Regions from separate parts of the Streptomyces sp. NPDC046887 genome, predicted to be linked through region 2. Evidence: riboswitches for the same ligand, from Rfam matches in the RefSeq annotation. Region 2 holds a riboswitch; each other region holds the start of a gene.
The links. Region 2 has a riboswitch for cyclic di-AMP ahead of ABZ945_RS19380 (M23 family metallopeptidase). Riboswitches for the same ligand answer to the same signal wherever they lie in the genome.
Positions count from the first base shown of each region.

Region 1: another riboswitch for cyclic di-AMP. It lies ahead of ABZ945_RS06940 (LysM peptidoglycan-binding domain-containing M23 family metallopeptidase); the one in region 2 lies ahead of ABZ945_RS19380 (M23 family metallopeptidase).
Region 3: another riboswitch for cyclic di-AMP. It lies ahead of ABZ945_RS13655 (transglycosylase family protein); the one in region 2 lies ahead of ABZ945_RS19380 (M23 family metallopeptidase).

Region 1 is NZ_JBEYXH010000004.1:208,609-218,614, forward strand. It holds gene ABZ945_RS06920 (CDP-glycerol glycerophosphotransferase family protein) at 1-40, shown strand, start outside; gene ABZ945_RS06925 (NB-ARC domain-containing protein) at 1-2,156, opposite strand, end outside; gene ABZ945_RS06930 (MBL fold metallo-hydrolase) at 2,360-3,571, opposite strand; gene ABZ945_RS06935 (SGNH/GDSL hydrolase family protein) at 3,864-4,658, opposite strand; gene ABZ945_RS06940 (LysM peptidoglycan-binding domain-containing M23 family metallopeptidase) at 4,879-5,784, opposite strand; cyclic di-AMP (ydaO/yuaA leader) riboswitch at 5,788-5,942, opposite strand; gene ABZ945_RS06945 (tyrosine-protein phosphatase) at 6,523-7,356, shown strand; gene ABZ945_RS06950 (DUF6126 family protein) at 7,363-7,572, opposite strand; gene ABZ945_RS06955 (XRE family transcriptional regulator) at 7,603-8,232, opposite strand; gene ABZ945_RS06960 (aspartate aminotransferase family protein) at 8,306-9,688, opposite strand; gene hpnH (adenosyl-hopene transferase HpnH) at 9,697-10,006, opposite strand, start outside.
Region 2 is NZ_JBEYXH010000020.1:18,695-28,700, reverse strand. It holds gene ABZ945_RS19415 (hypothetical protein) at 1-995, opposite strand, end outside; gene ABZ945_RS19410 (hypothetical protein) at 1,404-2,168, shown strand; gene ABZ945_RS19405 (FG-GAP-like repeat-containing protein) at 2,236-4,089, shown strand; gene ABZ945_RS19400 (class F sortase) at 4,568-5,251, opposite strand; gene ABZ945_RS19395 (hypothetical protein) at 5,264-6,088, opposite strand; tRNA gene ABZ945_RS19390 (tRNA-Met) at 6,296-6,369, shown strand; gene ABZ945_RS19385 (PP2C family protein-serine/threonine phosphatase) at 6,619-7,707, shown strand; cyclic di-AMP (ydaO/yuaA leader) riboswitch at 7,997-8,128, shown strand; gene ABZ945_RS19380 (M23 family metallopeptidase) at 8,321-9,427, shown strand; gene ABZ945_RS19375 (aldo/keto reductase) at 9,542-10,006, shown strand, end outside.
Region 3 is NZ_JBEYXH010000011.1:85,603-95,608, reverse strand. It holds gene ABZ945_RS13680 (NAD(P)/FAD-dependent oxidoreductase) at 206-1,591, opposite strand; gene ABZ945_RS13675 (Ppx/GppA phosphatase family protein) at 1,911-2,843, opposite strand; gene ABZ945_RS13670 (DUF501 domain-containing protein) at 2,840-3,379, opposite strand; gene ABZ945_RS13665 (septum formation initiator family protein) at 3,454-3,936, opposite strand; gene eno (phosphopyruvate hydratase) at 4,100-5,386, opposite strand; gene ABZ945_RS13655 (transglycosylase family protein) at 5,704-6,450, opposite strand; cyclic di-AMP (ydaO/yuaA leader) riboswitch at 6,454-6,643, opposite strand; gene ABZ945_RS13650 (transglycosylase family protein) at 6,963-7,928, opposite strand; gene ABZ945_RS13645 (cytochrome P450) at 8,149-9,465, opposite strand; gene ABZ945_RS13640 (nucleoside triphosphate pyrophosphohydrolase) at 9,462-10,006, opposite strand, start outside.

The DNA of each region.
Region 1 (10,006 bases), on a different contig from region 2:
TCGGCGGCCCGGGGACTCCCCAGCTTCTCGTACAGGCTGAGCGCCTCCCGGAGGTGGTCCTGCGCCCGGTCTGCCCGCTCCTGGAGCTCCGCCAGATCGACCAGGGCCTGCGCCTGGTACTCCAGAGCCTCCTGCTTGCCCAGTTCGGCCGCCGCTTCGGCCAGTGCGTCCCGTGCTTCCTCCCGCTGACCGAGGCGTCCGCGGATGCGCCCGGCATCGGCCAGCGCACGGGCTGCCATGCGCCGGTCCTCCAGGGAGAGGAACCTGCGGCGGGCCTCGCTCACCGTTTCCAGCGCGGTTCCGTGATCGCCTGTCGCGCTGAGCGCGCAGCCGAGGAAGTAGGCGGCCAGGACCTCGCCCCGTACCTCTCCGGCCTCGGCGTTGAGGGACAGCGACAACCGGTAGGCCGCCACCGCGAGCTCGGGATCATGCCGACTCCAGTACCGCCCGAGGAACTCCTGCACCGATGCCTGGAGGACCAGGTGCCCGGACTCGACGGCGAGCCGCTCGGCGGCTTCCAGATGGGAGTACGCGGGCTCGTCCTGGTCGAAGTCGAGCAAGGGCCGGGAGAGCAGGCTCCGCAGCCGCGCCTCCGCTGCCGGATGGCGGTCCTGGGCCGCCGCCTCGATGCCCAGTTCGAGGGACTCGCGCCAGTCGGCGACGTGCCGGTGGTGCAGGAAGAGCACGGTCAGCACTTCCGCGAGTTGCCAGGCCTGCCGGTACAGGCCGAAACGGACCGCCGCCCGCAGAACCGCCATAAGGTTCGGGCGTTCCGCCACCAGCCAGCTGATCGCTTCCGCCTTCGGGCTGTCCCCTTGCTCGAACGGGCTGGTGCCCCGCTCCCGTTCCGGAGCACCGAGGACTTCGGCGACGTCGACGATGCGCAGACGGTCTTCCCGGATGGCGAGGTCGGCGAGCAGGGTGAGGGCCAGGTAGTGGCCGGCCGCCCGCTGGACGACGCGCCGTTCGAAGTCGGCGGGCTCGCTCTCCTCGGCGGCGGCACGGGCGTGCCGTGCGACGAGGGTGTGGAGCCGGTGCCGGCCGTCGTCGGTGGCGGTGAGCAGACCGGCCTCGTGCAGCACGTCCATGTGCCGCCGGACCTCCTGCCGCTCCTGCCGGGCGGCGACAGCCGCCAGTCCGGTGTCGAAGGTCCGCACCGGGAGACAGCCCAGAACGCGGTAGAGCCTGGCCGCTCCCGCGAGCAGCTCCCGGTACACGAGGTCGAGGGCTGCCATGGCGCCGTGCTCCTCGGGTTCGGCGGACTCGGACGCCCGGCTCGGCCTGCCGTGCTCGTCGGCCAGTTCGTCGACCAGCTCCCGGACGGTCAGGCTCCGGTGGGTCATCAGCCGCGCCGCCACGATCCGCAGGGCGATGGGCAGGCCTTCGCACCGCCGGGCCAGGGCGACGACGGCCTCCTGGTCGCTGCCGAGTCTCTCCGTACCGCAGAGCGCCACGAGCAACCGGACGGAACTCTCGTCGTCCAGGACGCCGAGCGGGAGCAGTTCGGCGCCGTCCAGGGCGAGTTCACCCAGTCGTGAGGTGCTGGTCGCGAGTACGGCGCTGCCCGGCCCGTGCGGGAGGAGCGCGGTGACCTGTGCGGCCCGGCTGACGTCGTCCAGCACCACCAGCAGCCGCTTCTCCGAGGACAGGCTGCGGTAGCGGGCGGCACGTTCGGAGAGCAACGGGGGGATGACGGTGTTCTCTCCGCCCAACGCGCGCAGGAACATGGCCAGCGCGTCCGAGACACCGGCCTCGGCTCCGTTGCGCACGGTGGCGAAGTCCACGAACAACTGGCCGTCGGGGAAGTGCCCGCGGCTGCGGTAGGCCACCTGGGAGGCCGTCGCCGTCTTGCCGACACCGGGCAGACCGCTGATCACGCCGATGGGGCAGGCGTACTCCCCCTCAGCCGTTCCCGAACGGAATAAGGCGTCGACGCGGCGGAGCGTGCCCTCGTGGTTGATGTACTGACGCGGGGGCCGGGGTACCTGGTTCGGCTTTCCATCGCTCGTACCCGACGCGTTGGTGAGGTGGTAGTTGAAGGCGATGTCGCCGTGGACGGCGCCCGCCATGACCACCGGTCCGTGAACGGTGCCCCCGGCCATGCTGTTGCGCACCGCCGGTCGCACGGAGGATTCCGGGCCGTCTGCCGCGCTCATGGGTAACCGCCTCCGCCCTCGCACCCGCCCACCGCTCCGCGGCCGGTGCCTCCCGATCGACCGAAGGCCACCGTACTGGACACCAGGCGGGCACGGGAGTGGCTCCGCCACGCCGCGGAGCCGTGCTCCCCGGAGCCGGCCACCGGTCCCGCGTGGCGGCCTCTTCCGAGCAGCCGATCATGCGAGGCCGTCGCGCACGCGGATCACCCGACTTCCGTCCTCCCGGCGCTCGGCTCCCCTTCGAGAGACACCACGGGCATGTCCTGGCGACCCCGCCACGGCCGCGCGATCGGATGGGACACCGCCTGCCACCACGGCTCCACGGGCACCGTCCCGCCGGGCTCGAACGGCTCGCCGGGGCGGGGGGCCGCCACGGTCTGGCCGGCCTCCTCCCCCGCGTCCCTCGTCCACTCCGCCGGCTCCGCCCAGGGGTGCGGGGCCAGGTTGAAGGTGCCCCAGTGGATCGGCAGCAGCACCCCGGCGGGGGCGGCCCCTTGGAGGTCCAGGTGGGCGCGAAGGCCCTCGGCGGGGGTCATATGGATGTCGGGCCAGAAGTCGCTGTAGGCGCCGAGCTGGATCATGGTGACGTCGAAGGGGCCGTGCGCGGCGCCGATCTCGCGGAAGCCCTCGAAGTAGCCGGTGTCGCCGCTGTGGAAGATCCGGTGCTCGGGGCCGGCCAGCGACCAGGACGCCCACAGGGTGTGCTGCCGGTTGCGCAGTCCCCGCCCGCAGAAGTGGCGGGCCGGGGTGGCGGTGAGCCGGACCCCGCCGACCTCGGTCGACTCGTGCCAGTCCAGCTCGCGCAGACGGGAGACGGGCACGCCCCAGTGCTCCAGGTGGGCACCGACGCCCAGCGGCACCGCGAAGAGGGTGTCGGTGGTGGCGAGGGCCCGGATGGTGGGCAGGTCCAGGTGGTCGTAGTGGTCATGGGAGATCACCACGACATCCACCGGGCCGAGCGCGGCGAGCGGCAGCGGCACCGGGTGCAGGCGCTTGGGCCCGGCGAAGGAGAAGGGGGAGCACCGCTCGCCCCAGACCGGGTCGAACAGGACCCGGACGCCGTCGATCTCGGCGAGCACGCTGGAGTGGCCGAGCCAGGTGATGCGCAGGCCGGTGGCCGCTGGCCGGGCGAGGTCCGCGACGGTGGTGGGGTGCACGGGGATCCGCCCGGCCGGGGCCCGGCGGGCCTTCGACTCCTTCTCGAAGTACGTCCGGGCGAACTCCAGGGACGAGCCCGAGGGCCGGTGGCGGGTGCCCACCGGGTTCCGGAACACGCCGTCCGCGAAGTTCGGCGAGGCCTGGACGCGTGCCCAGCGCTCCCCGCCGGCGTCCGCGCCGAAGGCGGCCGGGCGTATCGCGCGAAGCCGGGCGCGCGGCGGGAGGGGGGACCCCGGGCGGGGCAGGGAGCCGGTCACAGGACCTCCACGGGTGAGGGGCTTTCCATTATGGGAGGCGGCTCTGACAGCGGGCAGGCGGCACCCTCGGCGAGGGCGGCCCCGGGCGGCCCGGCCCCGGAAACGCAGGTCCCGGCCTCAGGGCCGCAGCCCGGCCCCGGAAACGCAGCCCCAGCCCGGCACCGCAGCCCCCAGGGCCGTAGCCCGGAAACACAGGCCCCAGCCCAGGGCCGCAGCCCGGCACCACAGCCCCCAGCCCCCAGGGCCGTAGCCCGGCACCGCAGACCCCAGCCCAGGGCCGCCGCCCCCCGCCTCAGAGCGGCAGCAGGTCGGGGCGCTTCGCGGAGACGTGGTCGCCGGAGGACTGGCCGCGCAGCCGGCGGCCGATCCAGGGGACGAGGTACTCGCGGGCCCAGTTGATGTCGTCCCGGCGGCCCTCCAGGGTGCGGCGCGGAGGGAGCGGCGGCCAGGGCTGGTCCGGGTCGGCGGGGACCGGCAGGCCGAGCACCTGCCCGGCGCGCAGGGCGACCCGGGTGTGACCCTCGGGCGACAGATGGAGCCGGTCCAGGTCCCAGGCCCGCCGGTCCTGCACGGTGCGCAGTGACCACAGGTCCAGCACCGGGCAGCCGTACCGGTCGGCGATCGCCCGGACATGGCCGTTGTAGGTGGCGATCTTGCCGCGCAGATGGCGCAGTACCGGGACGCCCCGGGTGTCGAAGCCCGTCGTCACCAGGACCGTGCCGACCACCGGGGCCAGCGCGGCGACCGCCCGCTCGAAGCGTTCGGCCACATCGTCCGGATCGCTGCCGGGGCGGATGATGTCGTTGCCGCCGGCGCAGAAGGTCACCAGGTCGGGGGCGAGTTCCCGGGCTCGGGGGATCTGCTCGGCCACCACCTGGTCGAGCAGCCGTCCGCGTACGGCGAGGTTGGCGTACCGGAACGACTCGGGTTCCGGCAGCCGGTCCGCGAGGAGCACCGCGAGGCGGTCCGCCCAGCCGACGAAGGCCCCACCGGGCCCCGGGTCCCCGACGCCCTCGGTGAAACTGTCACCGATCGCCGCGTACGACCCGCATACGTCACGTTCACTGAAGGTCGAATGGTCTGCCACGGCAGGTCATCCTTCTACGCGGGATGTGACCTACGCGACCGTAAGGAGGGGTTGACGGGGCGTGATGTTTGCCACCGGTCAATTTTCCCCCAAGCGCGGAATAAGCGGGGTGCGGAAAAACGGGGCGGAATTGCGGGGGGGGTGGAGGCAGTGGACGCGCCTCCGCCCGGCACCGTGTGCGGGTGCCGGGCGGAGGCGGCGGCGGAGAGGCCGAGAGGGATCAGATGCCGACGCCGTGGCTGCGGAGGTAGGCCAGCGGGTCGATGTCCGAGCCGTAGCTGGGGCTGGTGCGGATCTCGAAGTGCAGGTGCGGGCCGGTGACGTTGCCGGTGGCGCCCGACAGGCCGATCTGCTGGCCGGCGCTCACGGTCTGGCCGGCGGACACCCCGAGGGAGGAGAGGTGGGCGTACTGCGAGTAGTTGCCGTCCTCGTGCTTGATGACGATCTCGTTGCCGTACGCGCCGCCCGACTGGGCGGAGACCACGGTGCCCGGGCCGACCGCCTTGATCGGGGTGCCGGTGGAGGCGGCGAAGTCGACGCCGGTGTGGTAGCCGGAGGACCACATGGAGCCGGACTGGTGGTACGGGGTGCCGATGCCGCCGTCGACCGGGGCGACGAAGCCCGAGCCGCTGGTCGAGGCGGAGGAGGCGGGCGCCTCGGCGGCAGGGGCCTCGGGCTTGGGGGCCTCGGAGCGGGCGGTGCTCCGGGAGGCGCGGTCCGCGTCGGCCTTCGGCTTGGCCGGAGCCGCCTCGGCTCCACCGGACTTGGCGCCGAGGGTCAGCTTCATGCCCGGGATGATCAGCGCCGGGTCCTCGCCGACGACCTTCCGGTTGTCCTCGTACAGCTTCTGCCAGCCGCCCTTGACGTTCTTGTTGTGGGCGATCTTGGCGAGGTAGTCGCCGGCGACCACGGTGTAGCTGCGGGGCGCGGCCTTCGCGGCGCTGTGCGCGGCCTGCTGCACGGCGGCGGTCTGGGCGGCGGCGGCCGGGGCGCTCTGCTCGGCGGCGTGGGCGCCGCTCGCGGCGAACAGCGGCAGCGCGATGGCGGCGCCACCGGTGCCGGCGGCGACGAAGCCGCGGGTGAGGGTGCTGGACTTGGGACGGCGGTGCTTACCCTTGCCGGGCATGGCGAATCCTCTCCGGCGCCTACGAGGTGAGCTGTCGGGTTCGGACTGGAGATGTCCGGCCGTGTACTGACACGGCTTCACCCCGAGCCGGGCCCCTCCCGGGGTTCGGCGTACTACCTGGGTCCCCCGCTCCTGCCACGCGTGGGTGAGTGTGAATTCCGGGCCGGTGGCAGGATTCGGCGGTCCGGCCGGATTGCCGTGAACTTAAGCGAGCGGAGTCGGCGCGAACAAGCCGCGGCTTTCCGGTGGGTATTCCTAGGGGTGCGAACGGAGCGGAATCGCGGTCACCCTGTGTGGATTACGGATCATGAGTTCCCGTCCCCAGCACGGCAATTGGGAGCCCTTGGCGGGCACGGACCGTCACGGTTATGACGCTGCTCACGCGCTCCGGCCCATTTACCCCACGACCAGGGCAGGTTGGCCCGGAACATAGCCAAACAAGCAATTCGGACAGATGCTCCCAGTCAGGGGCGAGTCGATACGGTCATGTCAGCCCCTGGGGCACCGGAGAACGCACTTCGCACCGACACAACGGGCCTTACGTGCATGGGTGCCGAAACGGACAAAGGGGTCGCCGATCCGGACCGGGGGCTCCCCGGGGCGCCGAGCCCGCGCGCGGCGGGTCCGCGCAGGTCCGGGGTCGTACGGCCCCTCCTGGTACGCCGTGACCGTGCCGTATCGTCGGAGCCGCGACCTCGTCGGCGGCCGGCGCCGACGGCAGACGCGGAGGAGACCTTCGTGACCCAGCAGCTGCCGCAGGCACCGTCCACCGAGCCCGAGCTGACCGGGGTCCGCAACTTCCGGGATGTCGGCGGGCTGCCCACGGTGGACGGCCGGCGGGTGCGGCAGGGCACGCTCTACCGCAGCGGCCACCTCGCACACGCCACCGGGGAGGACGCCGCCTTCCTCGCCACGCTGGGGCTGCACACCGTCTTCGACTTCCGCAACTCCGCCGACCAGAAGCTGGAGGGGCCGGACATCGCGCTGCCGGGCGTGCGGAACGTGAACATCCCGCTCTCCGACCCGGCCGACGGCGCCGAGTTCTGGACCATGGTCCGGGACGGCGACCTCGACCAGCTGCGCGCCATCCTGGACGACGGCAAGGGCGCGAACCGGATGATCGCCTCGTACCGCTCGATCATCACGGACCGCACCGGCGAGCACAGCCGGGTGCTGCACGCCCTCGCCGAGGAGAGCGTGCCGGCGCTGATGCACTGCGCCGCCGGCAAGGACCGGGCCGGGCTGTCGGTCGCGGTCACCCTGCTCGCCCTCGGGGTGGAGCGGGAGGCGATCGAGGAGGACTATCTGAAGTCCAACGAGCCGAGCCGCCGCTACAAGGTGCGCCGCACCGACACCTCGGCGACGGGGATGTCCGCCGAGGTGATGGAGCTGCTCAACCCGCTGTTCGAGGCCCGGATCGAGTATCTGCGGACGGCCTTCGACACCATCGAGGCCACCTGGGGCACCACCGACCGCTATCTGGCCGAGGGCCTGCGCCTGGCCCCGGAGACCCGGGAGCGGCTGCGGGAGCGGCTGCTCGACGACTCCGGGGACGGCGTCGAGAGGGTCTGACGGCTGCTACTGGTTCTGGCCGCCGAGCACGAAGAGCAGATAGAGGAAGGCCGCGAAGAGGTGGCCGGCGATGAGGTAGGCGAAGAGCCGGACCAGGATGCCGGTCGGGAAGCGCCGCTCCTCGCGGTCCGCCCGGCTGTCCTTTCCCGCCCGCCCGGGCGCCGGGGCGGGGGTCCCCGAGGTCTCGCCGCGGTCCGCGGCCGGTTCCTGGATCATGGTGGATCGCTCCTCTCGGCGCCGGGCCGCTCAGCGGGCCCGGACGGTGCCGCCGCCGAGGCACAGCTCGGCGGCGGGGCTCTGCATCAGGGTGTGGACGAACAGCAGCTCCGCCCCGCCGGCGGTGGCCGCGGCGATACGGTGCGGGGTCAGCGAGTCGAAGTGGGCGGAGTCACCCGGGTCCAGGACGTGCGCCGTCTCGCCCAGGGTGAGCCGGACCCGGCCGCCGAGGACGTACAGCCACTCCTCGCCGGGGTGCACCCGCACCAGGTCGGCCGGGGTCGCGTACGGGACCTCCACCCGCAGCGCCTGCATGGCGCGGCCCCGGGCGCCGGCCCGGCGGTAGATCCAGCCGTCGGCCTCGGTCGGCTCGGCCCGGTCGCCCCGCAGCACCGGGTCGCGCTCCGGGGCGCTCTCCCCCAGCAGCTCCGAGACGGTCGTACCGTAGATGCGGGCGAGCCCGAGCAGCATCGGCAGCGAGGGCTGGCGGCGGCCGGTCTCCAGCCGGGAGAGATGGGCGGGTGAGAGCCCGGCCCGCCGGGCGGCGGCCTCCAGGGTGAGTCCCCGGCGCCGGCGCAGCGCCCTCAGCTGGGGCGCCACATCCGGCAGCGCCGGGTCGGACTCGTCGGAAAGGCCGGGCGGATCGGCCGGGGTGCTCATGGCACCATTGCGCCACCGTCTTCCCTCTGAGGCAAATTTCTTACCTCAGAGGCAATACGCAGCGAAGGCAGGCTCAGCGCTGGGCCACGGCCTGCTTGACCAGGGTGCGGCCGAAGTCCCACATCAGCCCGCCGCCGCTGTGCGCCTCGTCCATCACCGAGGTGAACGCGGAGACGAACCGCTCCACCTCCCGCTCACCGATGATCAGCGGCGGGATCAGTTTGATCACCTCCAGCCGGTCGCCGGAGACCTGGGTGAGGATGCGGTGGCGCTGGAGCAGCGGGACCACCACCATCTGGGCGAAGAGCCCCTTGCGGGCGGCCTGGAGCATGGTCCAGCGGCCGCGCAGCCCCAGGGAGGACGGGCGGCCGAACTCGATGCCGATCATCAGTCCGCGCCCGCGCACCTGGTGCAGCAGCTCGTAGCGGTCGGCCAGCGCGGCCAGCCGGTTCTTCAGATCCTCGCCGGTGCGCCGGGCGTTGGCGACGATCTGCTCGTCCTCCAGTACGGCGAGCACGGCCAGACCGGCGGCCATGGCTTGGGCGTTGGAGCCGAAGCTCGCCGAGTGGACCACCACCCGGTCCATGGAGGAGAAGACCTTCTTGAAGATCCACTCCTTGCCGAGGGTGGCGCCGACCGGGACATAGCCGCCGGAGAGGGACTTGGCCACGCAGACCAGGTCCGGTTCCACCCCGTCGTCGTGCTGGTAGGCGTAGAAGTCCCCGGTGCGGCCGAGCCCGGTCTGCACCTCGTCGGCGATCAGCACCCCCTTGTGGCGGTGCAGCAGCTCCTGGGCGGCGCGCAGATAGCCGGGCGGGGCCTCGTGGACGCCCTTGCCCTGGATCGGCTCCACGATCAGCGCGGCCACATCGCCCTTGCGCAGCTCGCGCTCCAGCGCGTCCAGGTCGCCGAGCGGGACGGCCGTGTCCGGCAGCAGCGGGGCGAAGCCGTCCCGGAAGCAGTGCTCGCCGTTGACCGAGAGGGAGCCCGCGGTCAGCCCGTGGAAGGCGTGCGCGCAGTACAGCACGCGCGGCCGGCCGGTGGCGTAGCGGGCGAACTTCAGCGCGGTCTCCACCGCCTCGGTGCCGCTGTTGGAGAAGAAGACCCGCGTCAGATGGGGCGAGTGGACGAGCAGCCGCTCGGCGAGCAGTCCGGGCAGCGGCGGGGCGTCGAAGCGGGTGAGGTCGGCGAGCTGGGCGTCGAGCACATCGTGCAGCGCCTGCCGGACCACCGGGTGGTGCCGGCCCAGGCCCATCACCCCGAAGCCGGAGAGCATGTCCAGGTAGTCGTCACCGTCGGCGTCGTAGAAGTAGGCGCCCTCGGCCCGCTCGTAGAACCTGTCGAAGCCGATGGTGCGCAGCATCCGCGGCAGCTGCGGGTTGATGTGGCGGCCGTGCAGCTCGTAGCGCTCACCGCCGCGCGCGGCGAGCAGCGCCGTCAGATCGAAGGTGCCCACGCGGGTGCTCACTTGGCCGAGGCGGAGGCACGGGCCGCCCGCAGCGACTCCTTCAGCGAGCCCATGGTGGCGAGCACGGCGGTGGGTTCGTAGCCGCAGTGCGCCATGCAGTTGGCGCAGCGCGGGTCCTTGCCGCGGCCGTACTTCTCCCAGTCGGTCTCCTCGATGAGCTGGCGGTAGGTGGGGACATAGCCGTCGGCCATCAGATAGCAGGGCCGCTGCCAGCCGAACAGCGAGTAGTTGGGGATCGCCCAGGCGGTGCAGGGGAAGTCGGCCTTGCCCTCCAGGAAGTCCAGGAAGAGCGGCGAGTGGTTGAGC
Region 2 (10,006 bases):
ATGCGGAAGCCGCCGGGCGCCAGGTCGATGTCGCCGATGTCGCGGGCGACCATCCGTTCGAGGCCGGGGTATGTCCCGGGCTGCGGGGGAGACAGGACCGCCACCGGCACGGCGTACCGCACCGCGATCAGTCCGGAGAAGGTCACCGGGATCTCGTAGGTGTACTGCTTGCGGGTGCGGCGCTGCGAGACGAAGACCTGCACGCGCGAGTTCGCCGGCACCTTGCCGGAGATCTGCGACTTCGAGGCCCAACTGGTGTTCAGGGAGCCGCCCACGGTGGCCGCGATGCCCAGGGCGAGCTGTGCGTTGAGCGATGCGTTGCCGGTGGCGCTGCCCGTGGTCGTGAACCCCACCGAGTTGGTCATCCCGGTCGAGGCGGAGTTCGTCGCGGAGCTGCTCACGGACGTCTCGGTGGTGTTGGCGTTGTCGACGCCGACGCTGTCCTTGCTGTCCTTTTTGGTCACCGTGTTCGCGTTCTTGTTGGCGGTCCCGTTCTGGCAGGACGCCGCGAGCTGCGACTGGAGGTCCAGACGGAGCTGGTTCTGCAGCTGAAGCTGCAGCGACGCTCCGACGCTGCCGCCGAAGGTGAGCTTCGCGTCACCGTGGAGCGACCACGTGACCCCGTTCGACACGGTGAAGTCGACCGAGTCGGTGAAGTTCATCGCTTCCGTCTGGCTGCGGTTGACGTAGGTGCGCGAGGAGAAGGTGTCGGGCGGCGGCTGGCCGATGTCCCCCCGCACCTCGATCAAGGGCTCCCCGAGGTTCATGTAGGCGAGCCAGCCCAGCTGGAAGGCGGTGCCGGGGAAGGTGCCGAAGCTCGACTTGTTCACGGAGAACCCGACGGGTTTGTGCTGCGCGCCGTAGGCGTCGACGTAGACCAGGTTGGGGTGGTCCAGGACGGACTGCCAGGTCTGCTCGATGTTGAGTTCCCGCAGGTTCTTCTTCGTCAGCGGCTGACGCTTGGCCTGTACCAGGCTGTACGCGTTGGAAGGCATCCACCCGTCCTCGACTAATTCCGGCCGCACCGCGCTCGGTGAAATGTAAACAGAGATGTGCGCACGTTCCGGTGGGCGAAACTATCGCGTCCCCCTTCGCCTGGGAAGGCATATCTGAACCTCACGCTCAATCGAGTGATCGATTTCAGGAAACCGCTTCCGAAACGCCGAAGGAGTTTCCTTTCTTCAGCATCCTTCACTCGATCGATGACTTTTTAGTAGCCGGGCTCATGGGTAGCGTGAGCTCGGATGTTGCCGTACGTGGGGTTTCCGTTCCGGTCGTTTACCTGGTTTCGGACACCTTCTCGTGGAAGGTGATTCGGGATTCCGGTGATGCCGTATGGCAAGCCGCTGCAATGAGCGTCCGAGGCGTTGTCCTCCGTAATCAGAACGAGTGAGGTTTCCGCGATGTACACCCAAGAGCGCACGGCGATGTCCAATTTGGTGGTCGGCGGCCCGGTGGCGGTGAACAGCTACGACAACGCGATCGTGGCGGCGCTGGTGGAGAACCGGCCGGTCATGCTCGTCCACGCCTTCAACGGCGGTTACCTGCGGCCCGCCGAGCTGAGCGGGGAGAGCCACGACAAGGGCGTGCAACTGGCCACGGCTCTCGACCCGGCCACCAAGGAGGCGAAGGGCCACCTCTGGTACGTCACCCCCGCCGGCTTCTTCGGCCAGCGGCCGCTGTACGTCATCGAGAGCGCCGCGGGCGAGGTCGCGCTCAGGCCGGCCGGTGCGGGCGGCGCCGACACCGGACGCGCCGACGCCGGGCGCGGCGACCACGGACGCGGGGACGACGGACGCGGGGACGACGGCGTGCCCAAGCCGCGGCGCAGGCGCGTCACCGTCCACCAGGACGCCCCCAAGAGCACAGCCGACACCGTCCAGGTCGGTCTGCCGGACAAGGTGGGCGACAAGTGGCGGGGCAAGAACGGCGCGCCCGAGGACACCCAGCTCTGGATCGTCACGGTCACGCCGTGGGGCGGGATCACCTTCGTACCCATCACCCACCCCGACGCCATCCTCGGGTTCAAGGACCACGCGGTGACGGCCAACAGCGAGGTCCGGCTCACCTACAACTGGGGCGGGGACTTCACCGGGACGGTCATCAACACCTTCTACCCGCGGCTGCCCAGTGAGTGGAACGTCCCGTACCACCACGTCTTCACGTGATCCGTGACCGCCGCCGTACCCCGTCCGCCCCGAACCGACGCCCACACCGCTTGGAAGAGGCACCACGATGCCCGTGCCCAGGGAAGAACTGAAACTGGAGATCGTCAACGCCGCCACGGGGAAGCCCCTCGGTGCCAAGGCCGGGCCGGAGCAGAGCGGGGCGCTCGTCGTCCGTGAGCTCCCCGAGGAAGGCCCGGGCCCGGAGCAGTGGCAGCTCGTCCCCGTGCAGTCCGCGCAGGACGAGCAGGTGTACGTGATCCGCGGCGCGGCCGACGGCAAGGTCCTCGACAACCCCGCCGCCGCGGACGGCGGCGTGCGCCAGGGGGACGCCGCCGACGGCAAGAAGAGCCAGCAGTGGCGCGTCGTCCCGGTCGAGGGCGAACCCGGCCTCTGCTTCATCGAGAGCGCGAACGACGACACCGTCCTCGATCTCGGAGTCGGCACCGATCCCGGAGTCGGCGAGTCCGGTGAGGACGGCATCCCGGTCGTCCTGCGCGTGTACGACGAGGATGCGAAGGGCCAGCGGTGGCGTCTCGTCCCGGTCGAGCCCGAGCGCGTCGCCGATCTTGCCCTGCGCTGGGCACCGCTGGACCACTGGAACGGGCGCCGGTCCTGGCGGCTGGCCCGTTCGGCCGCGCTGCGGCCCGTCGCCGGGGCGGCACCTTCCTTCAGCGACCTGCTGCTCGTCCTCGACCGGTTCGGGAGCGACCCGGACGCCGGCGGGTGGAGGAGTGAAGGGCCCGTTCCCGCTCCCGACGGCCGGGCGGGCTGGTGGGCCGGGCTCGGCGCGCGGTTCCTCGCCGACCCCACGGGAGAAGGGCGGGCCGACCTCATCGGGCTCAAGCCCGCCAAGGGAGCCGTGGTGTCGGCCGCCAGGGGCGACGGCACGTTCGAGGACGAGGAATGCGTCCTGCACCAGCCCGTGCCCTCCGCCGCCCACGCGGATCTGTGGACCCTCGCGGACACGGCGGGCGACGGCGTGGCGGCCGTCGTCGTGCTCGCTGCCGACGGCGTCCGGATCTCCCCCCGGGCGGAGGACGGAGCGTTCGAGCCCGCCGGCGAGCCGGCCCTCAAGGCGTTCGGTCACGGCGAGCAGGCCGGTGGCTGGCTCGTGGACGAGCACCCCCGCTTCCTCGCCGACACCACCGGCGACGGCAGGCTCGACGTGGTCGGCTGCCACGACGACGGTGTCTGGATCTCCCTCCAGGACGAGGAGGGGAAGTTCGCGCCGCTCGCCGAGGAACCCGTCCTCCGGGCGTTCGGCCGTGGAGACGAGGCAGGCGGCTGGCTGGTCGGCCAGCATCCCCGTTTCCTCGCCGACACCACGGGTGACGGCAGGCTCGACGTGGTCGGCTGCCACGACGACGGTGTCTGGATCTCCCTCCAGGACGAGGACGGCACGTTCGCCGAACCCCTGTACGTCCTCGACGACTTCGGGACGGGGCAGGGCTGGGCCTCGACCGACGAGCACCCCCGGTTCCTGATCAGGACCACCGGCGACGGGGCGGTGGACGTGGTCGGCTTCGGCCCCCACGGCGTCGTCGTGGCACGCGGCCTCGGCGACGGCACCTTCGAGCCCTCGAAGCTCGTCCTGAACGACTTCGGCACCGCCCAGGGATGGACGAGCGGCAAGCACCTTCGCCTCCTCGCCGACGTCACCGGCGACGGCAACCCCGATGTCGTCGGCTTCGGCGACGAGGGGGTCTGGGTGTCGCACAACCTCGGCGACGGCCGGTTCGAACAGGCCCGGCTCGTCTGCCGGGGCTTCGGGCACGGCGACGCCGCCGGCGCCTGGCGGGTCGACCGGCACCCCCGCTTCCTCGCCGACGTCACCGGCGACGGACGGGTCGACATCGTCGGCTTCGGCGGCCCGGGGGTGTACGTGGCCCGGAACCTGCACCGCCGGTTCAGGACCCGGTGACGGCGACGGACCTGTGCCCCCGGCCGAACCCGGTCCTCCCGCATTCGGTCGATCGCCGTCTGACCCGCGCGAGCGAGGCACGTTCACGGAGCATGCGAAAGATCATCACCTGCGGCTGACAACCGGAACTTCACCGCCGCCGACGTGTGCGTCCAGGAACCCGCCGTGGTCCCCGCCCTGAGCGACTGGACCGGCAACCACCAGATCAACTGCTCCAACGGCAACGTCATCGACCACTCCGACACCACCCAGCCGCCCGGCCGCTGACAGCACCATGGCGACGGAGCCCCGCTCGGTGCCCGGACCCGCGGCCGAGGCGGCCTTGCACGACCGCGGACGGGGCCGTATCCGTGACAAGAGTGAGCTCCGAGTCGGCCTACCGCCCGCAGACCAGGGAAGCCCTCGCTGAACTGCACGGGAACGCCCCAGCCGGATCCTTCCGGCTGGGGCGTTCGTCGTCTGTGGTTGCGGGGTCTTGTCACCCTTCTCGTACCGACAGCAGCCGGCCGAAGACCACCACGTTGTCGCTGTAGTAGTGGTCGGCCTCGCTGAAGTCGCCGCCGCAGGTGATCAGCCGGAGTTCCGGTCCGGCCGTGTTGCCGTACACCTCCAGGCTGGGGAACTCCTTCTTCCCGTACTGGGCGACCTTGGTCACCGCGAAGACGGCCGTGCTGCCGTCCTTCCGTTCCACCTCCACGCGCTGCCCGGTCCGCAGGCGGGCCAGGTCGAAGAAGACCGCCTTCCGCTCGTTCCAGGTGACATGGCCCGCGATCACCGCCGGGCCCCTGGCCCCCGGTGCCGCGCCCCGCTCGTACCAGCCGGCCCGGTCGGGGTCGCGCGGTGTCTCCATGGCCTGCCCGCCGTCCAGTCCGAGCCGTTCCAACGGCGTGGACACCTTCAGGGCGGGGATGACCAGCCGCTTCGGCGCCGATACCGGTGGCACCGGGGTGGAGTCTGCCGCCTCGGACGGCCGTGGAGGGACCGGTGGCGAGGTGGCGCCGGCGCTCGGGCTGCTCTGGGCCTGCGGGACCCGGGGCGGGGCGGGCTGCTGGCGGCCGACGCCGGTGGCCAGCAGCACACCCCCCACCACGAGCAGGGCGCAGGCCGCGACCAGAAGCCCGATCCGCCCCCGGCGACCGGACCGCGCCTGCGGCGTACCCATCACCGGACCGCCTCAGCGGAGGCCGTCGGCGGACCGGCGGCGCCGTACCGCCAGCGCGCCCAGCGCCCCGGCACCCAGCACCGCGGCCGCGCCGCCGGCCAGCATGCCCGGCGCCTCGACGCCCTGCGTGCCGCCGGATCCGGTCTCCACCCCGCCGACCGGCATCGAGCCGACGGCGGCGCCCGCGAGCATCCCGCACGAGGCAGGGGCGGTGGCCTCCTGGGGCAGCTTCGGGTCCAGCTCGCTCTTGCCCTTGTTGAAGTCGTACTTCTTGTTGCCGTTGGTGTCGATGCCGTGCTGCACCACGTGCAGGTCCTTGAGGTGGTCGGCGACCTTCTGCGAGACGGTGATCACCCGCTCGTAGGAGACCTTGCCGTCCTTGTCCGCCACCGGCATCCGCGTGACGTCCAGTCCGCTCTTCTTGGTGGTGTCGCCCTTGGTGGTCAGGGAGATGTTGATGTCCCCGTAGGAGGGCAGGCCCTCGGCGGTGCTGACCACGCCGTCGCCGTTCTTGTCCGCGCTCGCGTCCGGGCAGTGGAAGTCGTGCCCGTCGGTGGAGCCGTGGATGTGCTGCGCGTGCGGCTGCCCCGGCACCAGCCCGGACGCCTCGATCTTCACGTTCAGGTCCCGGCCCTTGAGCGTCAGCATCGCGGTGCCGCTCGCCCCCGAGCCGTTCAGCTGCTCCAGGTCCACCTGGTACGACCCGTCCTCGGCCGCGGCCTGGTGGGATCCGGAGTGGCCGCCGGTGTGCGCGGCGGCCGGCAGCGCGCCGGCCAGCGCGAGCGCGGCGGGCAGCGCCATCAGGGTGGTGAGACGGGCGGTGCGCTTGGCTATCACGGGAAGTCCCTTCCTCCACCGCCCCTGTTGCTTCTTGAGGCGGACATGCCGTCAGTGACATCGGTGGTTCGCACCCAGCCCGGGTCCGGATTGGTCGCCTCGCCGAACTGTTTCGTCTCCGCCCGTTGCCGACGGGGTTCCGTCGTACAGGCCCGCGATAAGCGATTGGGACTTACGCGGGAGATGGCGTAAGGTGGTGTTCACCGACGCGGGGTGGAGCAGCTCGGTAGCTCGCTGGGCTCATAACCCAGAGGTCGCAGGTTCAAATCCTGTCCCCGCTACTGAAGCGAAGGCCCGGTGCACTTGTGCACCGGGCCTTCGTCATGTCTGCGGTGGGCGGGCTGTCGCCCGGTCGGCGGACGGCCGGTCGCCGGGGGGTGCGGCTCGGGTGAGTCTGGACGGGGCGCGGTAGCGGTCGCGGCCGTGGGCGGACCGGCAGGAGAGCAGCGGTGGGGCAGCGAGCGCGGCAGGACGGCACCGGCCCGGCAGGGAGTGGCGGCCGGGCCAGGGGTGGCGCCGCGCGGCGCTTTCTGCGGGCGGTGCCCGCGCTGATGATCATCGGCGGGGTGCTGTACGACCAGCTGACCCCGCCGCGCTTCACCGCGGTACCGCTGTTCGCGGCCGCCCCGCTGGTGGCCGCCCCGTTCTTCACTTACCGGGCGACCCTGCTGGCCGGGATCTTCGCGGTGTTCGCCGTGCTGCTCAGCCATGTCGGCAACCGGACGATCGTCGAGGGGCCCGCGCTGACCGAGGTGCTGACGGTGGTGACCGTCTCGGCGCTGGCGCTGCTCGTCAACCGGGTGGTCCGGCGCAGCGGTGAGCGGCTCGCCTCGGCGCGGGAGATCGCCGAGACCGCCCAGCGGGCGGTGCTGCCGGTGCCGGCCGAGCGGATCGGCGGCCTCCAGGTGGCCGCCCGGTACGAGGCCGCACAGGAGGACGCGTTCATCGGCGGCGATCTGTTCGCGGTGCAGGAGACCCCGTACGGGGTGCGGCTGGTGGTCGGGGACGTACGGGGCAAGGGGCTGGGCGCGGTCGAGGCCGTGGCGGTGGTGATCGGCGCGTTCCGGGAGGCGGCCGAGCAGGAGAGCTCGCTGGAGGGCGTGGCCCAGCGGCTGGAACGGGCGCTCACGCGCGAGGGCAGCCGGCGGGACGGGCTGGACGCCTTCGAGGGGTTCACCACCGCGGTGCTGGCGGAGATCCCGCGCGGCCGGGGGGTGGTGCGGATCGTCGACCGGGGGCATCCGGAGCCGCTGCTGCTCCATGCGGACGGCAGGATCGTCCGGCTCGTCCCCGTCGAGCCGGCGCTGCCGCTCGGCATGGCGGAGCTGGGCGCCTGGCCCGACCGCTCGTACGAGGTGGCCTTTCCGTCCGGGGCGACGCTGCTGTTCTACACGGACGGCCTCTCCGAGGCGCGGGATCCGCAGGGGGTGTTCTACGACCCGGTGGCCCGGCTGCGGGGGCGGATCTTCCCGGGGCCGGACGCCATCCTCGACGCGCTCACGGACGACGTACGGCTGCACACGGCGGGCGGCGCGAGGGACGACCTGGCGCTGCTGGCGGTCGCGCGCCCCGCGGTGGGGCAGCCGCCCCGGCGCCGCACCATGCCGGTGGTGCCCTGAGCTTCCCGGAGGGGGTCGGGTATACGGAGGGTGATCACCATGGCCCCGTCCGTTTCTCCCGTGACAGGGATACGGAGAGGGCGCGGCGGGTACCCGGGGGCCGGTGGTGGATACATGCGCCGGTGAGGCTTCTGAGGGGTGGTCAACTCGACCCCGTATCAGCGCATCTGCCCAGGTCCGTCCCTCCTTCGGAGGCCGAACGATCGCATGGAGCGGCTTGGAATCCGAGCCCCGGGTCTATTAACGTTCGATAACGCAGCGCGGTCGTCCCAGCCGTCGGCAAGACGGCGCCGTGCGCGCGCCGAATTCCGCTCGGAAACCGGGGAACCACCACTTTGGGGTGAATCGGGCCGCTTGGCCCGTAGGAGACCTTCCTGCTCCGAACCCGTCAGCTAACCCGGTAGGCGCGAAGGAAGGAAAGGAGTGCGCCTCCGTGGCGTCCAACAGGCCTGCCCCCGAGACTTCTTACGGTCCGGGTGGCTCCCTTGGCATCACGGCCGCTCCGGCCGGTCCGTTCTCCTCCTCAGGCTTCCCGGGCGCCGCCCCGGCAAACGACCCGATCGGCCCGGAGGCCGCCTTCGGCCCGGATGGCTCGTTCGGCCCGGATGGCTCCGTGTTCGGCTCGGATGGCTCGTTCGGCCCGGACGGCTCCGCACTCGGTTCGGATGGCTCGTTCGAGGAGTGGAACCCGACCGAGGAGACCGTCCGCCCCGTGCGCGGTCGGCACCGGGTGGCCAAGCAGCGCGGCGGCCTGGCCCGTAGCTCCACCGTCCTCGGTGTGGGCGTCATCGCGGCGGTCGGCGCGGGCGGTATGGCCACCGCGCAGAGCAAGCCGCCGGTCTCCATCTCCCTGCCGGACGCCGTCGCCGACAAGCTCCCGGACGCCGCGTCCCTGCCCGGTATCGGCTCGCTGATATCCGGTGACGAGGAGTCGGGCGAGGAAGCGGGCGGTGCGGTCGCGGCCCCGGGGACGGCGGCCCTGGCCGGCACCGCCGACCGTGGCGGCGCCGCCGACGCCGGTGAGGCGCTGCGGGCCCGGATCCTCCAGCAGGCCGAGCAGGCCCAGGCGTCCGCCGACGCCGAAGCGCGGGCCGCCGCCGAGCGGAAGGCCGCCGAACAGGCCGCCACCGAGGCCGAGAAGCAGCGCGGTGCGGCGGACAAGGCCGCCGAGGCCGAGAAGGCGAAGAAGGAAGCGGCGGCGAAGAAGGCCGCCGAGGAGAAGGCGAAGGCCGAGGCCAGGGCCAAGGCGGCCGCAGAGGCCGAGGTCGAGGCGGAGCCGGAGAAGCCGGCTCCGGCGGAGAAGCCGGCCGAGGCGGCGGGCGACTGGTCGCTGCCCACCTCCTCGTACACCATCACCTCCACCTTCGGGCAGGCCGGCTCGATGTGGTCCTCCGGCTACCACACCGGTCTCGACCTGGCCGCGCCGACCGGCACGCCGGCCAAGGCGGTCCACGGCGCCACGGTCAAGTCGGCCGGCTGGTCGGGCTCCTACGGCTACCGCATCGTGCTGGAGCTGGCGGACGGCACCGAGGTCTGGTACTGCCATCTGTCTTCGATGACGGTCGCCGCCGGGCAGCAGGTCGGCGCCGGGGAGACCATCGGCCGGGTCGGCGCCACCGGCAATGTCACCGGGCCGCATCTGCACCTGGAGGTCCACACCCCGGGCGGCCAGGGCATCGACCCGCTCTCCTGGCTGCGCGGCAAGGGCCTCACGGTCTGACGGAGCGGCCACCCGGCCCCCGCCCGCCCCCGCTCCAGGGCGGAATAGCGCTCCGGGGGCGGAATACCGCTCCGGGGCGGAATAGGGCTCCGGCGGGGGCGTGTTCTGCCCTCCATGACCTCTCTCCGCAAGCTGGGCACGTCCGACCTGCTCGTCTTCCCGCTCGCCCTGGGCGGCAACGTCTTCGGCTGGACCGCCGACCGGGCGCAGTCCTTCGCCGTGCTGGACGCCTATACGGCGGCCGGCGGGAACTTCGTCGACACCGCCGACACCTACTCCTCCTGGGCCCCCGGCAACCAGGGTGGCGAGTCGGAGACGATCATCGGCGAGTGGCTGGCCGCCCGCGGCAACCGGGCGGACGTGCTGATCGCCACCAAGGCCGGTGCCCATCCTGACTTCAAGGGGCTGGCCCCGGCCACCCTCCGGGCGGCCGTGGACGCGTCGCTGCGCCGGCTGGGCACCGACTACATCGACCTCTTCTACACCCACTACGACGACCCCTCGGTCCCGGTCGAGGAGTTCGTGCCGGTGCTGGACCAGCTGGTCCGGGACGGCAAGGTACGGGCGATCGCCGCCTCC
Region 3 (10,006 bases), on a different contig from region 2:
GCTCTGTGCTCGACTCCACGAGAACACCGGAGGTGCGGGCGCGCAGTCCCGAAACGAGGCAATGCGCGGGCAAAAAGGCCGGGGGTAAGGCCGGGGGTACGGGGGCGGTGCGCGGGCAAAGGGGCCGGGGGTACGGCGAAGGGGCCGCCCGCACCACGGATGGCGGGCGGCCCCTTCGACGAGGAGCGGTTTGGCTACCGGACGGTCAGGAGGCCTTGGCCTTCTGCGGGGCCGGCTCGGTGGCCGGCGCGGCCGGGGCGGGCTTGGCGGCCTCGTAGAACTCCTCGCGCGGCGTCTCCATGGCGCCGAGCGAGACGACCTCGCGCTTGAGGAACATGCCCAGCGTCCAGTCGGCGAAGACCCGGATCTTGCGGTTCCAGGTCGGCATGGCCATGCCGTGGTAGCCGCGGTGCATGTACCAGGCGAGGCGGCCCTTGAGCTTGATCTTCATCTTGCCCATGACGATCATGGCGACGCCCTTGTGGACGCCCAGACCGGCCACCGCGCCCTTGTTGGCGTGGCTGTACTCCTTCTGCGGGAAGCCCCGCATACCGGAGATGACGTTGTCGCCGAGGACCCGGGCCTGGCGCAGCGCGTGCTGGGCGTTCGGCGGGCACCAGGCGTTGGGGTTGCCGGCTTTGCGGCCGACCAGGTCGGGGACCTGGGCGTTGTCGCCGGCGGCCCAGATGTAGTCGGTGCCCTGCACCTGGAGGGTGGGGGCGCAGTCCACGTGGCCGCGGGGGCCGAGCGGCAGGCCGTAGCGGGCCAGCGCCGGGTTGGGCTTGACGCCGGCGGTCCACACGATGGTGTTGGAATCGACCTCAAGGCCGTTCTTCAGCACCACGTGGCCGTCGACGCAGGAGTCCATGGAGGTGTTGAGGTAGACCTCGACCCCGCGGCCCTCCAGGTGCTCCTTGCCGTACTGGCCGAGCTTGGGGCCGACCTCGGGGAGGATCTTGTCGGCGGCGTCGACGAGGACGAACCGCATGTCCTCGCGCTTGACGTTCTTGTAGTACTTGGCCGCGTCGCGGGCCAGGTCCTCGACCTCGCCGATGGTCTCCGCGCCGGCGAAGCCGCCGCCCACGAAGACGAAGGTCAGCGCCTTGCGGCGGACCTCCTCGTCGGTGGTGGAGTCGGCCTTGTCCAGCTGCTCCAGCACGTGGTTGCGCAGGCCGATGGCCTCCTCGATGCCCTTCATGCCGATGCCCTGCTCGGCGAGGCCGGGGATCGGGAAGGTCCGGGAGACCGCGCCGAGCGCGACCACCAGGTAGTCGAAGGGCAGCTCGTACGCCTCGCCGACCAGCGGCGCGACGGTGGCGACCTTGCGGTCCTGGTCGATGGTGGTGACGCGGCCGGTGAGGACTTCGGCCTTCGGCAGGACGCGTCGCAGCGGGACGACGACGTGCCGGGGCGAGATGCTGCCGGCGGCGGCTTCGGGGAGGAAGGGCTGGTACGTCATGTACGAGCGGGGGTCGACGACCGTGACGGTCGCCTCGCCGTAGCGCATCTTCTTCAGAATGCGGCGAGCTGCGTACAGGCCTACGTACCCTCCGCCTACTACGAGGATCCTGGGACGCTCCGTGGTGCTCATGCCATCGAGTATCCACCCGCCCCACACCCCCTGCTCGTGCGCCCCTTCACAAGGATGGGAAGCACCTCTGCTACACTGCGCCGCCCACGTGACCCAGGTCATGCCGGCGAGGGGGAACCGGAAGGGGTTCCGGGACGTTGCTCACCCCCCGTGAACTGCGCAGAGAGCGTTCCGTAACGCCCATGCGGCACCCCGGTTCACGCCTGGGAAACAGAGCCGTAGCCGCCCTGTGAACCTGCGAAAGGGCCCTGAGCGGCGGCCCGGTGACCACGAACGGCCCCCCGGACCCCCGTCAGGGCCCTTTTCCTTGTGAAGAACTTCACGAACCTTTTCCGGGGGCCACCAGCGAGTGGGCGATCCCGTCCAGGATGTCGTGCTCCGAGACCACCACCTCGGCCGCTCCGGTGCGCTCCATGACGGCCTGGAGGACCAGCGCACCGGCGGTGATGACGTCCACCCGGCCCGGGTGCATCACCGGGATCGCGGCCCGCTCGTCATGGCTCGCGGACAGCAGCCGGGCGGTGACCGCGTCCACCCGCTCGCGGCTGATCCGCGAGCGGTGGATGGCCGCCGAGTCGTACGCGTCCAGCTCCAGCGCGATGCCCGCGACCGTGGTCACCGACCCGGCCAGCCCGACCAGCACCCGCGCCTCCCGGATCGGCACCGTCCGCTCCGCCAGGTCCAGCGCGGCGGCGATGTCGGCCCGGATGGCGGCGGTCTCCGCCTCGGTGGGCGTGGAGCCGCTGACGTGCCGCTCGGTCAGCCGTACGCAGCCGATGTCCACCGAGCGGGCGGCCCGCACCGCGTCCCGGCCGACCACGAACTCGGTCGAGCCGCCGCCGATGTCCACCACCAGGTACTCCTCGGAGCCGGGCAGCTCCCTGGTCGCGCCGGTGAAGGAGAACTCCGCCTCCTGGTCGCCGCTGATCACCTCGGGCTCCACGCCCAGGATCTCCCGCACCCCGGCGGTGAACTCGTCGCGGTTCTCGGCGTCCCGGGAGGCGGAGGTGGCGGCGAACCGCACCTTCTGCACCCCGTGCTCCGCTATCACCGCCGCGTACTCCCGGCAGGCGGCGAAGGTGCGCTCCAGCGCCTCCGGGGCGAGCCGGCCGGTGCGGTCCACGCCCTGGCCGAGCCGGACGATGGTCATCCGCCGGTCCAGGTCGACCGCCTTCCCGGTCTCCGGGTCGATGTCGGCGACCAGCAGCCGGATGGAGTTGGTGCCGCAGTCCACGGCGGCGACCCGGGTCATCCGGCACCCCCCTGGCAGCCCTCGCCGGGCGCCACGCAGGGGCCCTTGGCCCACCACTCGGGCAGCATCGCGAGGGCCTCGTCGCCCAGCGGGTTGACCCCCGGGCCGGCCGCCAGCGAGTGGCCCACCAGGACGTGCAGGCACTTGACCCGGTCCGGCATCCCGCCGGCGCTGGGGAAGCCCTCCAGCACCTCGATGGCGTCCCGGCGGGCGAGGTAGTCCTCGTGCGCGGCCCGGTAGGCGGCGGCCAGCTCGGGGTCGGCGGCCAGCCGCTCGGTCATCTCCTTCATCACCCCGTTCGCCTCCAGGGTGCCGATGGCGGAGGCGGCGCGCGGGCAGGTCAGGTAGTACGTGGTGGGGAACGGCGTGCCGTCGGGCAGCCGGGGCGCGGTCTCCACCACGTCCGGGTTGCCGCAGGGGCAGCGGTGCGCGATGGCCCGCAGGCCGCGCGGGGGGCGTCCGAGCTGGGCCTGGAAGGCGGCGATGTCCGCCTCGGTGGGCTCGGTGCGTTCGGTGGGCGGAGGGGGCGTTTCCATGCCTGCCTTGGTTCTCTTGTCTCTCTGTGTCCCGCGGGACCGCCGGGTGCCGGTCCTTCGGGGCTGCTACGGGTCTACGGGTCCCGGGGGTCCGGGGAGGAGCGGTCGGCGCTGTCCACGCCGTCCCAGAGGTTGGAGTACCACGGGCGGTCGGCCGCGCCCGGGTCGCCGGTGCGCTCGGCGGCCGCGTCGGGGTCGATCACCGTGTAGCCGGTCTCCCCCGGCAGCACGTAGTGCAGGTGCTCGCGGGCCAGCCGGCGGACATAGGCGTCGTCCTGGAGCCGGGCCTTCTCGTCCCGCAGCCGCTCGACCCGCTCGGCCGCCTCGGCCGCGTTCCGCTTCTGCTCGGCGATCTCGCCGCGCTGGGAGACGTACTGCCGCATCGGGTAGGCCAGCGCCACCACCAGCGAGCAGACCACCAGCGCCAGGAAGGCGGCCCGGCCGGTGAGGCGGGAGCGGCGGTCCTGGCGGCGGGTCTGCGAGCGGTAGACGCGGGCGGCGGTCTCCCGGCCGAGCAGCCGCAGCCTGGTCGCGGTCGAGAACCGGTCCCGGGCCATCTCGCGCCTCCCCTCGCCCCGCCGGGCGGCTTCCCGCCCGGCACTTCCGGCAACGTACGTACGTCCCCGGACACGGTACGGGACCGCGGCCGGGGACGTACGGAAGGAGGCGGCGTGCGCCGTGCTGAGCGGGCGTCAGCCCTAACTCTCAGCCTCGGAGCTCTCAGCCCTCGAAGCGGAAGCGGGGGAAGGCGGAGCGGCCGGCGTAGACCGCGGCGTCGTCCAGCATCTCCTCGATGCGCAGCAGCTGGTTGTACTTGGCGACGCGCTCGGAGCGGGCCGGGGCGCCGGTCTTGATCTGGCCGCAGTTGGTGGCGACGGCGAGGTCGGCGATGGTGACGTCCTCGGTCTCGCCGGAGCGGTGCGACATCATGCACTTGAAGCCGTTGCGCTGGGCCATCTCGACGGCGTCCAGGGTCTCGGTCAGCGAGCCGATCTGGTTGACCTTGACCAGCAGGGCGTTGGCGATGCCCTCCTCGATGCCGCGGCCCAGACGCTCGGGGTTGGTGACGAACAGGTCGTCGCCGACCAGCTGCACCTTGGTGCCGAGCTTCTCGGTGATGGTCTTCCAGCCGGCCCAGTCGTCCTCGAACAGCGGGTCCTCGATGGAGACCAGCGGGTAGGCCTCGACCAGCTCCGCGTAGTAGTCGGTCATCTCGGCGGCCGAGCGGGACTTGCCCTCGAACGCGTAGGAGCCGTCCTTGTAGAACTCGGAGGCGGCGACGTCCAGGGCGAGCGCGATGTCCTTGCCGGGCTCGTAGCCGGCCTTCTTCACGGCCTCCAGGATGAGGTCCAGGGCCTCCCGGTTGGAGCCGAGGTCCGGCGCGAAGCCGCCCTCGTCGCCCAGGCCGGTGGCCAGGCCCTTCTCCTTCAGCACCTTCTTCAGGGTGTGGTAGACCTCGGCGCCCCAGCGCAGGGCCTCGGAGAAGGACTCCGCGCCGATCGGGGCGATCATGAACTCCTGGATGTCCACGTTGGAGTCCGCGTGCGAGCCGCCGTTGAGGATGTTCATCATCGGCACCGGCAGCAGGTGCGCGTTGGGGCCGCCCAGGTAGCGGAAGAGCGGGAGGTCGGCGGCCTCGGAGGCGGCGTGCGCCACGGCGAGGGAGACGCCGAGGATGGCGTTGGCGCCGAGCGAGGACTTGTCCGGGGTGGCGTCCAGGTCGAACATCGCCTGGTCGATCAGCCGCTGCTCGGTGGCGTCGTAGCCGACGAGCTCCGGGCCGATCTGCTCGATGACGGCGAGGACGGCCTTCTCGACACCCTTGCCGAGGTAGCGGTTGGTGTCCCCGTCGCGGAGCTCAAGGGCCTCGAACGCGCCGGTGGAGGCACCGGACGGGACGGCGGCACGGCCGGTGCTGCCGTTGTCGAGGCCGACCTCGACCTCGACCGTGGGGTTGCCTCGCGAGTCGAGGATTTCCCGGGCTACGACGACGTCGATGGACGGCACGAGCATCTCCTTCTGGGATGTGACGCAAGGGGTGACGCGTGGAGTGCAGGGCCGGTAGGGCCTTGCGGCAAGAGCCTAACCGCCCGGGGGTCCGCCGCCCGCCGACGCCCGCCCGCTGGGACGAAAAAGGGGTCATCCGATGGGATCACCGGGCAAACGGCCGCAGACCTACCAGCCGGTAGCCGTGTCCGGCCCCCCGGGGCCGGATATGGCGGACCCCGGCCCGGACGGATCCGGGCCGGGGTCGCCGTACGCCGCCGGTGTCCGCGAAAAGCACCGGCGGCGCGCCAGTGGCGGCCCCGAGGGGGCCGCGGGGCTCAGCTCAGGTGGAGCTGCTGGCCCGGGTAGATCAGGTCGGCGTCGTCGACGATGTCCTTGTTGAGGTCGAACAGCTTGCTCCAGCCGCCCTGGACCTTCTTCGCACCGGCGATGGTGGAGAGGGTGTCGCCCGTCTTCACCTTGTACTCGCCGTCGCCCTTCTCGACCTTCTTGCCGGTCGGGGTGGTGACCTTCTCGCCGGAGCCCGAGGCGGAGCCCGAGCCGGTGTCGGCCTTCGGGGCGGCCTGCGGCGCGGTGCGCTGCTGGCTGCGGGTGGTGGGCTGCTCGGCCTTGCGCTCCTGCTGCTGCGGCTGGGCCTGGGGCTGGGCCTGCTGCTGCGGGGCGGACTCCTCGCCGCCGCCGCTCTGCGCGGACGCGCCGGACAGGTCCACGCCGCAGCTCGGCCAGGCACCCTTGCCCTGGCTGGCGAGCACCTTCTCGGCGACCGCGATCTGCTGGGACTTCGAGGCCTGGTCGGCGGTGGGGGCGTAGCTGGTGCCGCCGTACGCGGCCCAGGTGGACGCCGAGAACTGCACACCGCCGTAGTAGCCGTTGCCGGTGTTGATGGACCAGTCGCCGCCGGACTCGCACTGGGCGACCTTGTCCCACTCGGCGGTGGTGGCGGCGGAGGCGGAGGTGGCGCCCAGCAGCGGGGCGGCCACGGCGGCACCGGTGATACCGGCGAACGCGGCGAAACGGACGGCCTTGGACGGGCGACGGTGCTTGGCCTTGCCGGAAAACAGCATGGGTCATCTCCTCACCGACGCCTGCGAGGTGAGCTGTCGGGTTCGGGCGAGTGAGTTGGCCCGGTCGCGCGGTGGCGACTTCACCCCAAGCCGGTCCGGTCGGTCGTACGGGACTCCTGACGAGTCCTCGCACGGCGGCCGTCCGCGGCACTTACCTTGGGTCCCCCGCTCCTGCCTTCGGCGCGTGAAGCGACGACTGTGCCCGACGGCCGGCGGCAGGATTCGGCGTTCCGGTCGGCGGGGCCCGCGGTGAGCGAGCGGTGACGACCGTAGACACAGACCTCGCCCGAGATCAAAAACGGACATCAAGGTCAATGCGCCCGTATCGCGGCGCCTGTGACGGGCGTTTGCGCTGGTAGCGGGCACAGTGGGCGTACCGGACGCACGAGGGGCGCCAGTTGGGCCAAAGAGACTCATGTCTCACTCGCGCCCCACCCGCCCAGAAATGGACAAACGGCCACGTAATCCCCTTGGGATCACCTGGCCGCAGGCCCGTTTCCGCCGCTGTCTGACTACTTCTGATCGTCCGTCAGCTGGAGGTCCTGACCGGGGAGGATGAGGTCGGGGTCGGTGCCGACGGTGTCCTTGTTGGCCTCGTAGAGGGCGGTCCAGCCGCCGTCCAGCTCCCGCTCCTGGGCGATGGCGGTGAGGTTGTCGCCGGGCTGGACGGTGTACGCGCCGGGGTCGGTGCCCACCGAGCCGCGCTCGGTCCCCTCGCCGCGCGAGGTGCGGGTCTCGCCCTCCCGCTCGCCCTCGGTGCCGTCGGCGGCGGTCTCCTCGTCGCCGGGCAGCCCCGGGCCGGTGGCGGCCGGCTGCTGGTCGCGTCCGGCCTCGTCGGCCGGGTCGGCGTCGGTGCTCGCGGACGGGTCGGCGGAGGGCTCGGTGGCCGGCTCCTCCTCGGGCGCGGGCTTGCCGCGGTGCTTCCCGGTGCCGGAGGCGGGCGCCTCGGTGTCCGCGGTGGTGGAGGCGGAGGCCCGGGCGTCGGCGGCGTCGGTCTTCTCCGGCGCCTCCGGCTCGATCTCGGGCCGGTCGGCGTCACGGGAGGCGGTGCCGGTGGTGGGCGGGGCGGCGTCCCGGTCGCCGTGCGGGGTCTCGGCGGACTTCGCCGGCTTGCCGTCCGGGTCACCGGCGGACGGGGACGGGGAAGGGGCCGGGTTCCGGGAGGCGTCGTCCTCGCCGAGCCCGGCGATGGGCGCGCAGGTCTGCCAGGCCGCCGCGCCACCGGCCGCGTACACCTTCTCGGCCACCGCGATCTGCTGGGAGCGGCTGGCCAGATCCGGCCGGGCGGCGTGGGTGAGACCGCCGTGGGACTCCCAGGTCTCCTGGGACATCTGGAGCCCGCCGTAGAAGCCGTTGCCGAGGTCGGCGCTCCACATGCCGCCGGACTCGCACTCGGCGACCCGGTCCCAGGTGGCGGCGTCGGCCGCGGTGGCGGTGCCCGCGCCCAGCAGCGGAAGGGCGATGGCCGATCCGGTCACCCCTGCCGCGACGACGATGGCGGGGGCTTGACGGGGTCGTCGGTGCCGGCCGTTCCCGGAGCGCATGCGGTGAGCCTTTCGCGTGACAGCTGAGGTGTCCGAGAAAGTAGCGGCATTCGAACGTCAGTCACAAGTCGATGCAGCGGAGATCACGCCAAGATCACAATTTTGACGCGGTGTCAGCTTGCGTCATGTCGGATATGACCGGACGAGCGGGGACCTACCGACTCCCCGGGCCCGCCGACGCGGGCGTGAAGGCGACCGGGAGTTGTCTCAGCCCCCGCATGATCAGGCCGCCGCGCCAGCGGAGTTCGGCCGGGTCGGCGTCGAGGCGGAGGTCGGGGAGGCGGGTGAGCAGGGTGGCCAGCGCGGTCTGGCCCTCCAGCCGGGCGAGCGGGGCGCCCAGGCAGTAGTGGATGCCATGGCCGTAGCCGAGGTGCTGGTTGTCCCGGCGGGCCAGGTCCAGGGTGTCCGGCTCGGCGAACCGCTCCGGGTCCCGGTCGGCGGCGGCGAGGACGACCAGCACCGGGTCCCCGGTGGCGATCCGCTGCCCGCCCAGGGTGAGCGGCTCGGTGGCGAACCGCCAGGTGGCCAGCTCCACCGGGCCGTCATAGCGCAGCAGTTCCTCCACCCCGGTCTCCAGCAGCCCCCGCTCCCCCGCGGCCAGCGACTCCTGCAACCGGGCCCGCTGGCCCGGGTTGCGCAGCAGCGCGTACACCCCGTTGCCGATCAGATTGACGGTGGTCTCGAACCCGGCGAAGAGCAGGATGAAGGCCATGGCGGCGGCCTCGTTCTCGGTCAGATGCTCACCATGGTCCGAGGCCCGAATCAGCCCCGAGATCAGATCCGTCGGCTCCTGACCCGGCTCGGCGCGCTTGCGATGGATCAGCTCGGCCAGATAGCCGCGCATCTTCTTCACCGATCGGGCGACGCCGCCGCGCGGCCCGCCCCCGTGGCGGATCATCATCCCCGCCCAGTCGCGGAAGTCGTCCTGGTCCTCGCGCGGGACGCCGAGCAGGTCGCAGATGGCGTAGATGGGCAGCGGGAAGGCGAACTCATGGATCAGGTCGGCGCTGCCGCGCGCCGCGAAGCCGTCGATGAGCCGATCGGTCAACTCCTGCACCCGGGGCGCGAACTCGGCCACCCGGCGCGGGGTGAACGCCTTGGAGACCAGCCGCCGCAACCGGGTGTGGTCCGGCGGGTCGATATTGAGCAGATGGGTCATCAGCTCGGCCTTGCGCTCGCCCGGAATGCCGGTCTTGCCCTTGGCGTGCGCCGGCTCGTCATGGTGCGCCGGGTTCTTGCTCAGCCGCTGGTCCGCCAACGCCTGCCGGGCGTCCCCGTACCGGGTGACCAACCAGGCCTCCACCCCGCTGGGCAGCCGCGTCCGGTGCACCGGCTCATGCTCCCGCAGCCAGGCGTACGCCGGATACGGATCGGTGGCGAACTCCCAGGTGAACAGCTCCGGCGCGGGGGCCCCGGAGACGGGGCAGTCGGCGGGGGTGTGTCCGGGGGCGGAACCGGGGGCGGTGCTCATCGGTCGCCGTCCTCCTGGTGCGTGGCGGCCTCGGCGTCCGAGCCGGGGGCCCGGGGGGCGGATGTCCCGGGGCCGGAAGGATCACCGTCCTCGTGGTCCTGACCCCTGCCCGCGGGCAGCCCCTCGGCAGCGCGGATGGCGTCGCGGTAGGCGCGGCCGGCGGCGCGGAGGGCGGCTTCGGGGTCGATGCCCTGGGCGTCGGCGCGGACGGCGAGGGCGAGCAGGTCGTAGCCGAGGCCGGGGCCCGTCGGGAGCGGGACGTCCAGACCGGCGGTACGGACCCGGCTCGCGAGCTTGGCGGCGAGGGCGAGGCCGGGCTGCCCGACCGGGACCCCGTCGGTGACCGAGGCGCGCTGCTTCTCGGCGGCCTTGGTGCGCAGCCAGTGCTCCTTGACCTCCTCCGGGGTCTCGGCGCGGGCGTCGCCGAAGACATGGGGGTGGCGGTGGATCAGCTTCTCCACGATGGTGCCGGCCACCTCGTCCACCGAGAACGGCTCCTCGGGGTCCTCCTCGGCGATCCGGGCGTGGAAGACCACCTGGA